DNA from 2 places in the Variovorax defluvii genome. Region 1 is predicted to be linked to the other one. Evidence: predicted binding sites of a transcription regulator. Region 1 holds the regulator's gene; the other holds the start of a gene.
What was found. Region 1 encodes sigma-54, which starts transcription at its own class of promoters, with help from an activator protein. Its sites were predicted from a motif close to TGGCANGNAANCTGCTTT; they were not measured.
Positions count from the first base shown of each region.

Region 1 (4,291 bases):
ACATCGAGGCCGACGCCATGCGCTACGACGACCTCAAGCAGACCAGCGTCTTCACGGGCAATGTGGTGGTGACCAAGGGCACGATCATCATCCGCGGTGCCCGCATCGATGTGCGGCAGGATCCGGAGGGCTACCAGTACGGCGTGGTCACCGCCGCGCCCGGCAAGCTGGCCTACTACAAGCAGAAGCGCGACGCCGGCACCGACGAGTGGATCGAGGGCGAGTCGGAAGTCATCGAGTACGACAGCCGCGCCGACAACGTGAAGTTCATCCGCCGCGCCGTCATGCGCCGCCTCTACGGCGCCACCGTCAACGACGAGAGCAGCGGTTCGCTGATCGTGTACGACCAGAGCAACGACACTTTCAGCGTCAACGGCTCCTCGCTGCCGCCCAATGCGGGCGTGGCGGCGCCGGCGGGCGGGCGGGTGCGTGCGATCCTGACGCCCAAATCGGCGGCCCCGCCTGCCGCGGCGCCCGCGACGCCGGCAAGCCCGTCGACGCCGGCTTCCGGCCCGGGCCTGCGCTCGAGCACCACCCTCGGCGGGGAAGCGCGGCAGTGAGGCAGGACGTGGCCATGGTCAAGGGCGACACCGCCGCGTCCGGCAGCCGCCTGGAGGCGCGCGGCCTGCAGAAGAGCTACGGCAGCCGCAAGGTGGTCAAAGACGTCTCCCTGGCCGTCGACAAGGGCGAAGTGGTCGGCCTGCTGGGCCCCAACGGTGCCGGCAAGACCACCTCCTTCTACATGATCGTCGGGCTGGTGCGCGCCGACGCCGGCGAGATCAGCATCGACGGCGAGCCTATCGCCCACATGCCCATCCACCGCCGCTCGCGCATGGGCCTGAGCTATCTCCCGCAGGAGGCCTCGATCTTCCGCAAGCTCACGGTCGAGGAGAACGTGCGCGCCGTGCTCGAATTGCAGCGCGAGCCCAACGGCGACGGCCGGCCCCGCCCGCTGGCCAAGGCGCGCATCGAGGAGCGCCTGAGCGAGCTGCTGCACGACCTGCGCGTGGACCATCTGCGCGACTCGCCGGCGCTGGCGCTGTCGGGCGGCGAGCGCCGCCGCGTCGAGATCGCGCGGGCGCTGGCCACGCAGCCGCGCTTCATCCTGCTGGACGAGCCCTTTGCCGGCATCGACCCCATCGCCGTGATCGAGATCCAGCGGATCATCAATTTCCTGAAGGAGCGCGGCATCGGCGTGCTCATCACCGACCACAACGTGCGCGAGACGCTGGGCATCTGCGATCACGCCTTCATCATCAGCGACGGGCATGTGCTGGCACAAGGCACGCCATCGGAGATCGTCGACAACGCCGAGGTACGGCGCGTCTACCTGGGCGAGCATTTCCGGATGTAGAGGTCGCCGCCATGAAGCAAGGGCTCTCGCTGCGCGTTTCGCAGCACCTCGCGCTCACGCCCCAGCTGCAGCAGTCGATCCGGCTGCTGCAGCTCTCCACGCTCGAACTGAGCCAGGAAGTCGAGCAGATGCTCGACGAAAACCCTTTCCTCGAACGCACCATCGACGAGGCGCCGCGCGAAGAATTCGGCCTGGAGGTTGCCGACGTCCCGGTGCGCGAGGACGACCGCCAGTTCGAGGCCGAGGCCGAGGCCGAGTTCACGCCCGGCGCGGTTTCTTCGGTGGCGGAAAGCGCCGCCGCGGCCGGCGAAGGCGAGCCCGCGCCTGCCGCCGAGGGACCCGACAGCGAACCCGGCTGGGACGGCGACGGCACCGTCGACTTTGCGCCGGACGACAGCGAGTGGGGGGGCGACGCCCCCGCGCGCAACAGCGGCAGCCAGGGTGACGACGAGCGCCCCGATGCCACCGAGCTGGCCAGCAGCCACGAGTCGCTGCAGTCCTTCCTGCACCGCCAGGCGCTGGCCTTGCGCCTCGAAGAGAACGACCGCGCCGCGCTGCGCTTCCTGATCGAGTCGCTCAACGATGACGGCTACCTGGAAGACTCCCTCCCGGCCCTGGCCTCGGGCCTGGCCGGCGACGACAACGACCAGTTCGACCAGCTGGTGCACCACTTCCAGGTTGCGCTGGGCCTGCTGCAGAGCCTGGAGCCGGCCGGCGTCGGCGCGCGCAGCCTGGCGGAGTGCCTCACGATCCAGCTGCGCGCGCTGCAGGACGAGGACGAGACCGAAGAAGAGGCTCAGGTGCGCCGCACCGCCCTGGCCATCTGCAAGCAGCCGATGGAACTGCTCGCCAAGCGTGACTTCAAGCGCCTGGCCACCCTCACGCGCAGCAACGAGGAAGAAGTGCGCGCCGCCCTGCAGCTCATCGCCCGGCTCGAGCCCAAGCCCGGACGCCGCTTCGTCGATGTGGAGCGCAACGTGATCGTCCCGGATGTGATCGTCACCCGCGTGGGCCAGGGCAGCAACGTGAAGTTCCGTGTCTCGCTCAACCCGGAGGTCATGCCGCGGCTGCGCGTGCACGACATCTACGCCGGCGCGCTGAAGTCGCACAAGGGCGAGGGCAGCCAGGCGCTGTCGCAGCGGCTGCAGGAGGCGCGCTGGTTCATCAAGAACATCCAGCAACGCTTCGACACCATCCTGCGCGTCTCCAACGCCATCGTGGAGCGGCAGAAGAACTACTTCGTCCACGGCGAGCTGGCCATGCGGCCGCTGGTGCTGCGCGAGATCGCCGACGAGCTGGGCCTGCACGAATCCACCATCAGCCGCGTGACCACCGCCAAGTACATGGCCACGCCCTATGGCACCGTCGAGCTCAAGTACTTCTTCGGCTCGGCCCTGGGCACCGAGACCGGCGGCAATGCCTCCAGCACCGCGGTGCGGGCGCTGATCAAGCAGTTCGTCAGTGCCGAGGATGCCAGGAAGCCGCTGTCCGACAGCCAGGTCTCCGAGATGCTGAAGGAGCAGGGCATCGAGTGCGCGCGCCGCACCGTGGCCAAGTACCGCGAGGCGCTGCGCATCGCGCCCGCCAACCTGCGCAAGGCTCTGTAGCGATGGGGGCCCGTCCAGGTCCGTGGCTGCAGTGGATGCGTCTGGGCCTGGCCCTGATGTCGGTGCTCTTCTTCGCCGGCGGCTGCGCCACGCTGCCCGCCGAGTTCGAGCGCACGCCTTCCAAGGCCTTGCCGGCGTCCGCCGACACGCCCTTGGGCCGCATCGCGCAGTCCTCGCAGCCCGACCCCGACCTCAGCGGCTTCCGCCTGATGCCCGGCGGCGACTTCGCGCTCCACACGCGCCTGGAGCTGGCGCGCCGGGCGCAGCGCACGCTGGACGTGCAGTACTACCAGATCTACAACGACGAGACGGGCCGCTACTTCCTGCGCACCCTGCGCGATGCCGCCCTGCGAGGCGTGCGCGTGCGCCTCTTGATGGACGACCTCTACACCTCGGGCGAGGACGAACTCCTGCTCGCGCTGGCCGCCACGCCCAACCTGGAGCTGCGCCTCTTCAATCCCTTCCCGGCCGGCCGCGGCAGCATGCTCGGGCGCTTCTCCGCGTCGCTGTTCGACTTCACCCGCGTCAACCGGCGCATGCACAACAAGCTCTTCATCGCCGACGGCGCGATGGCGGTGGCCGGCGGGCGCAACATAGGCAACGAGTACTTCAGGCAGACGGCCGGCGCCAACTTCATCGACCTCGACACCTTCGTGGCCGGCGCTTTGATCCCGCGCCTGGCCAGCCTGTTCGACCAGTACTGGAACAGCGAGCACGTGCGGCCCATCGAGACGGTGGTCGCCACCGCCGTGCCGCGCGAGCAGCGGCAGCGCCGCTTCGAGGAGCTCACGGGCCCCGCCACCACGCCCGCGCCGCGACCTTTGGCGCCCAACGACCTGCTGGGCTACAGCCCGATCGTGGAGGACCTCAAGGCCGGCAAGCTGGACCTCATCTGGACGCGCGCCGAGGCCTACGCGGACTCGCCGGACCGCGTGATCGGAAGGCAGGCGAACTACGGCGGCATCCCGCTGCTGGACGTCGACAGCGTCCGCTACAACGTGATCGAGCAGATCCGCCGCGGCCGCTCCGACGTGACCATCGTCTCGCCCTACCTGATCCCCGGCAAGGGCGGGCTGGAGGCCATGCGCGAGGTGCGCGGGCGCGGCATGAAGATCAGCGTGGTCACCAACTCCCTGGCTGCCACCGACGAACCGGTGGTCCACACCGGCTACCGGCGCTACCGGCCCGACATGCTCCGGCTCGGTGCCGAGATTCACGAGCTGAGCTCGCAGCGCACCCGCCGCAGCGTGCGCCTGGGCCTGTTCGGCACCCAGGTCGGGCGGCTGCACGCCAAGTCGGCCGTGATCGACGGCCGGGTCCTCTTCGTCGG
Region 1 covers NZ_BAABGJ010000073.1:33,213-37,503, reverse strand. The annotation lists gene lptA (lipopolysaccharide transport periplasmic protein LptA) at 1-560, shown strand, start outside; gene lptB (LPS export ABC transporter ATP-binding protein) at 575-1,354, shown strand; gene ABEA07_RS19930 (RNA polymerase factor sigma-54) at 1,366-2,961, shown strand; gene ABEA07_RS19925 (phospholipase D family protein) at 2,964-4,291, shown strand, end outside.

Region 2 (4,291 bases), on a different contig from region 1:
AGGGAGGCGAGGAATTTTTTCATTTGCGTGTTTTCTTTCGTACCTCGGATCAAAGCGCCTCGCGGCCCGTCTCGCCGGTGCGGATGCGCACGACCTGCTCCAGGTCGTAGACGAAGATCTTGCCGTCGCCGATCTTGCCGGTGCGCGCGGCGGCCTCGACCGCCTCGATCACGCGCTCGACCAGGTCGTCGGCCACGGCGGCCTCGATCTTGACCTTGGGCAGGAAGTCGACCACGTACTCCGCGCCGCGGTACAGCTCGGTGTGGCCCTTCTGGCGGCCGAAGCCCTTGACCTCGGTCACGGTGATGCCCTGCACGCCGATGGCGGACAGCGCCTCGCGCACCTCGTCGAGCTTGAAAGGTTTGATGATGGCTGTGACCAGCTTCATGATGGTTCCCCCGTCGATCTCATGTGTTGCTCCTCAGGATGGATGATGGACCGCGCGCTTCTTCAGAGCGTCTTGGTCAGCGTGACGATGAAGCGCGCCTTGTTGGGCGACCAGGTGCGCTGGCCGATCGGTCCGAAGCCCAGGTCGATGCCCGGGTCGGCCACCAGCAGGTACGAGCTCTTCTTGTTGGCGCCCTGCACCGAGCCGGCCAGCGACAGGCCGTTGCCGAAGTCGTAGGAGGCGCCCACGTTGTAGTCCACGTAGCTCCTGTAGCCCAGGCTGCGGATGTCGCTGCTCATGCGCGTGTAGCCCAGCGCCGCCTTCAGCGTCACCTTGGGCACGATCTCCTTGGTGTAGCTCAGGTTCAGGTAGCCGGTGTTCCGCCCTTTCAGGCCCGAGCCGTCCTTGTGGCCGGCGTAGTTGAAGTAGTCCTTGGAGACGGTGTGAGAGTACTTCAGGGTGAAGGCGCCCACCGCCTCGTCGGCCCAGGTGGCCGCGCCGTACAGCTCGGTGGTGTTGCCGCGGGAGTTGCCCGGGTAGATGTAGGTCAGGGCGCCCACGTCCATGTCGAAGGGGCCGGCCTTGAACTTGTAGCCGCCGTAGATGTCGCTTTCGATGGAGTTTCCATTGAGCCAGTTGACGCTGGAGTTCCAGTTGCCGATGTAGAAGCCCGTTTCTCCGAAGGCATAGTCGAAGCCGCCCTGGATGGCCGGCTTGAAGCTCTTGGTCTTGGCGAAGTCGTTGGAGCCGAGCACGTCCTGGTCCTGGCCGCGGAACTTGTAGTTGGAGGTCAGCGCCACGTTGCCCGTCAGTTGGGCGCTTGCCAGCATGGGCAGGGCGCCCAAGGCAGCAACGGCCAGGGCAGAGGCGATTCGGCGGTGCATCATCGAGAGACTCCTCGGTCGGTTTTGAAATGGTTGGATACCGTTGCAAAGCAGGGAGCGTGCCAAATGGTTAAATCCGCGGCAGCGGCGCCTGAGAAGGTGCATGACCGCGTCATGAACAAAGGATGGGCGCACCATCCTGGTGAAAGGGAGTGAAATGAGTCTGTCTTTGGTGCAAAGCCGCGCCTTGATCGGCCTGGAGGCCGCCAATGTCACGGTTGAGGTGCATCTGGCCAACGGTCTGCCCAGCTTCACGCTGGTCGGATTGGCGGATGTGGAGGTCAAGGAGGCACGGGAGCGGGTGCGTTCGGCCATCCAGAATGCCGGCCTGGAATTCCCCAGCAACAAGCGGATCACGGTCAACCTGGCCCCGGCCGACCTGCCCAAGGACTCGGGGCGCTTCGATCTGCCCATCGCGCTGGGCATCCTGGCGGCCAGCGGGCAGATCGAGGCGCCGCGGCTGGCGGGGCACGAGTTCGCCGGGGAACTCTCGCTTTCAGGGCATTTGCGGCCTGTGCGTGGTGCGCTGGCGATGGCGCTGGCCCTGCGCGGGAAGCCGTCCGCGGTCCGGCTGGTGCTTCCGGCCGAGAGCGCGCAGGAGGCGGCGCTGGTGCCGGACACGGAAATCTACGGTGCGCAGCACCTGCTCGATGTGGTGCGCCGCTTTCTCCCTTTGCCGGACGCGCCCGCGCCGGAGAACGACGGGTGGGCGCGCGTCCGCCCCGCGCCGGCGGCGCCGGCCCTGGCGCAGCCGGATCTGGCCGAGATCAAGGGCCACGCCGCCGCCAAGCGCGCCCTGGAGATCGCCGCGGCGGGCGGCCACAGTCTGCTCATAATATGAACCAAAGACCCATTGAGAAGGTGTTGTTTATTGCCAACGTCCGGCACTCATCGACAATTCAAGGCCATGAGTACCTTTCACGTCTATGCAGACGAGAGTTGCGCGAACGATCACCGATACATGGCCCTTGGCGGCGTCACGTTGAATAGCGCACTGGTGCCGGACGTGCTGCGACGAATCAAGGCGGTTAGGGACCGGCATCAGACCTTCGGGGAGGTCAAGTGGACGAAGGTGAGCAAGAGCAAGTTGGACTTCTACCGTGAATACGTAGACGTGTTCTTTGATGCGAGCGCAGCCGACGAGATGCACTTCTGCGCTCTATACGTGGACACGTTCACCTTCAACCATCACAAGTACAACGGTGGACAACGGGACCTCGGCTTCAACAAGCTCATCTATCAGTTGATGCTTCACAAATTCGGCCGCCGCTATGGTCGTAGTCACGACCTTCACGTGTACTTGGACGACAGGACCACGAAGCACAACCCCGAGCAAATGCGGCCCATGCTCAACAGTGACTTGGCGAAGTGGGGCATCAATGGGCAACCCTTCAAGCGGCTCCACTTTCGTGATTCAAAAGGATGCGACCTGATTCAACTGAACGATCTGTTGGTGGGCACAGTGGGGTTCAAACGGAACCTGCATGACAAGGTTCCGGGCTGCGCACCACATAAGATCGCCTTGGGGGAACACATTGTGAGGCGGGCACTTCAGAACGAAGCTCCGCACCGGCTGAACTCGGCGGCAGCACGGCGTTTTGCGGTTTGGCCGTTTCGCTTCGGAAAAGGGTGAGTTCTAGGGGCCTAGGCTCGCGCCACGACGCTTGTCGCGCCCTCAACCTTGGGTAGAGGTTTCGGCCACTAGAAGTCGAGGCGAGCTTAACATCTTGCAGCCTTACGGTTCGCTGGAAAACCCTGACGGGCTTGTTGCTCCTGGCCGACCGGGGCAAGGAGGCTACTCGGGCAACTGATCGAGTTCGTCAAGCGTCGCCCTCAGGTTTCCTAGCGCCGTCACTGCCGCTTTGAAGTCAGCCAGTGAGACGCCATGCTGCTCCGCGCAGTTCACCACGAACTCCTCAAAGGCGTCCCCGATGGGACCATCGAGGGAGTCATGTCCTTCAAGCGCCACGTTGCCCACGAGGAGCAATTCAGCAAGTGCCCGAGCGGGACGCGAGTGAGCTTTCTCGAAAGCGGCCGTAAGCGCTGCGAACTCGTGAGGCGTAGCGGGCATGGAGGGGCTCCTGAGGGCGGCCGGGAGGGGATCATAGGGGCTCGCGCAAGAGGGGGCCGGCGGCTGCGCGGTACTCGACAGATACTCTCACGGGCATCTCACAATGTGAAACGAATATGAGGCCGCCGCCACAGCGACCCCGCTCCAGTTAGCGCCCGATCTTCATTAGGATCGCCATCCCCGCATCAACGCCGTTCGACGTTGCCACCACAATCGCTTCGACAGAAAGGCCCATCTCCCGGGCGATCTTCTCAGCGGACAGGCGGGACAACTCCCGCTGCCGTGTGAAGGATCGGTAATGGTCGTGCTCGGTCTCCTTGTCGTGCCGCCGAATGGCTTCCCCAAGGAGGCCCCTTATGCCCTTGTAGAGGGCTTCCTGGGCGGCGGGGCTGAGCTTGTCGGCGCCTTGGATGTAGGCACCCTGCTTGCGGATGGTGGGTAGGACATCTCGCATGACCCACCGCTTGAAGGCCTTTGCCTCCGGCTTTTTGCTGCCGCTGATGAGCGAGTACAGGCCGGGTTCGCTGATGATGTTCACGGAGCCAAGACCACGTTGACCTAACGAAACGTTAGACCAATCCTCGGGCTCCACGTGGTCCGCCAGCGCCTTCGAGGCGTTGACGTACCCGAGCGCATCGCAAACGTCCTTGGCGATGAACCACGGCTCGCCGTCGCGCATGATCGACCGCAGCGAAATAATGATGGTATCGGTCACGGCGAACGTAAACGTGTCCATCGCGGGCGCAAGGCGGGGCAAGGCGATGCTCATGCTGCGCCCTCCTTGTTGTCGATGGTGTGCAGCGCAAGGGCACCCGAGGGCCTCGCCAGGGTCATCATCTCGTGGGCCGCTCGGCGATTAACGGCATAGACCAGATGCGCCCTCAAGATGCGATCCACGGCGGCTGCATTGGTGAGGCGCTGGCCCGTCGGGGTCGGTGGGATGTGTTC
Region 2 covers NZ_BAABGJ010000081.1:270,399-274,689, forward strand. The annotation lists gene ABEA07_RS26815 (ammonium transporter) at 1-23, opposite strand, end outside; gene glnK (P-II family nitrogen regulator) at 50-388, opposite strand; gene ABEA07_RS26825 (TorF family putative porin) at 451-1,275, opposite strand; partial or broken gene ABEA07_RS26830 (magnesium chelatase domain-containing protein) at 1,430-2,110, shown strand; gene ABEA07_RS26835 (DUF3800 domain-containing protein) at 2,180-2,905, shown strand; gene ABEA07_RS26840 (hypothetical protein) at 3,068-3,343, opposite strand; gene ABEA07_RS26845 (BRO-N domain-containing protein) at 3,492-4,112, opposite strand; gene ABEA07_RS26850 (hypothetical protein) at 4,109-4,291, opposite strand, start outside.
Region 2: the regulator sigma-54 is predicted to act here: its motif matches at 1,320-1,337, upstream of ABEA07_RS26825 (TorF family putative porin).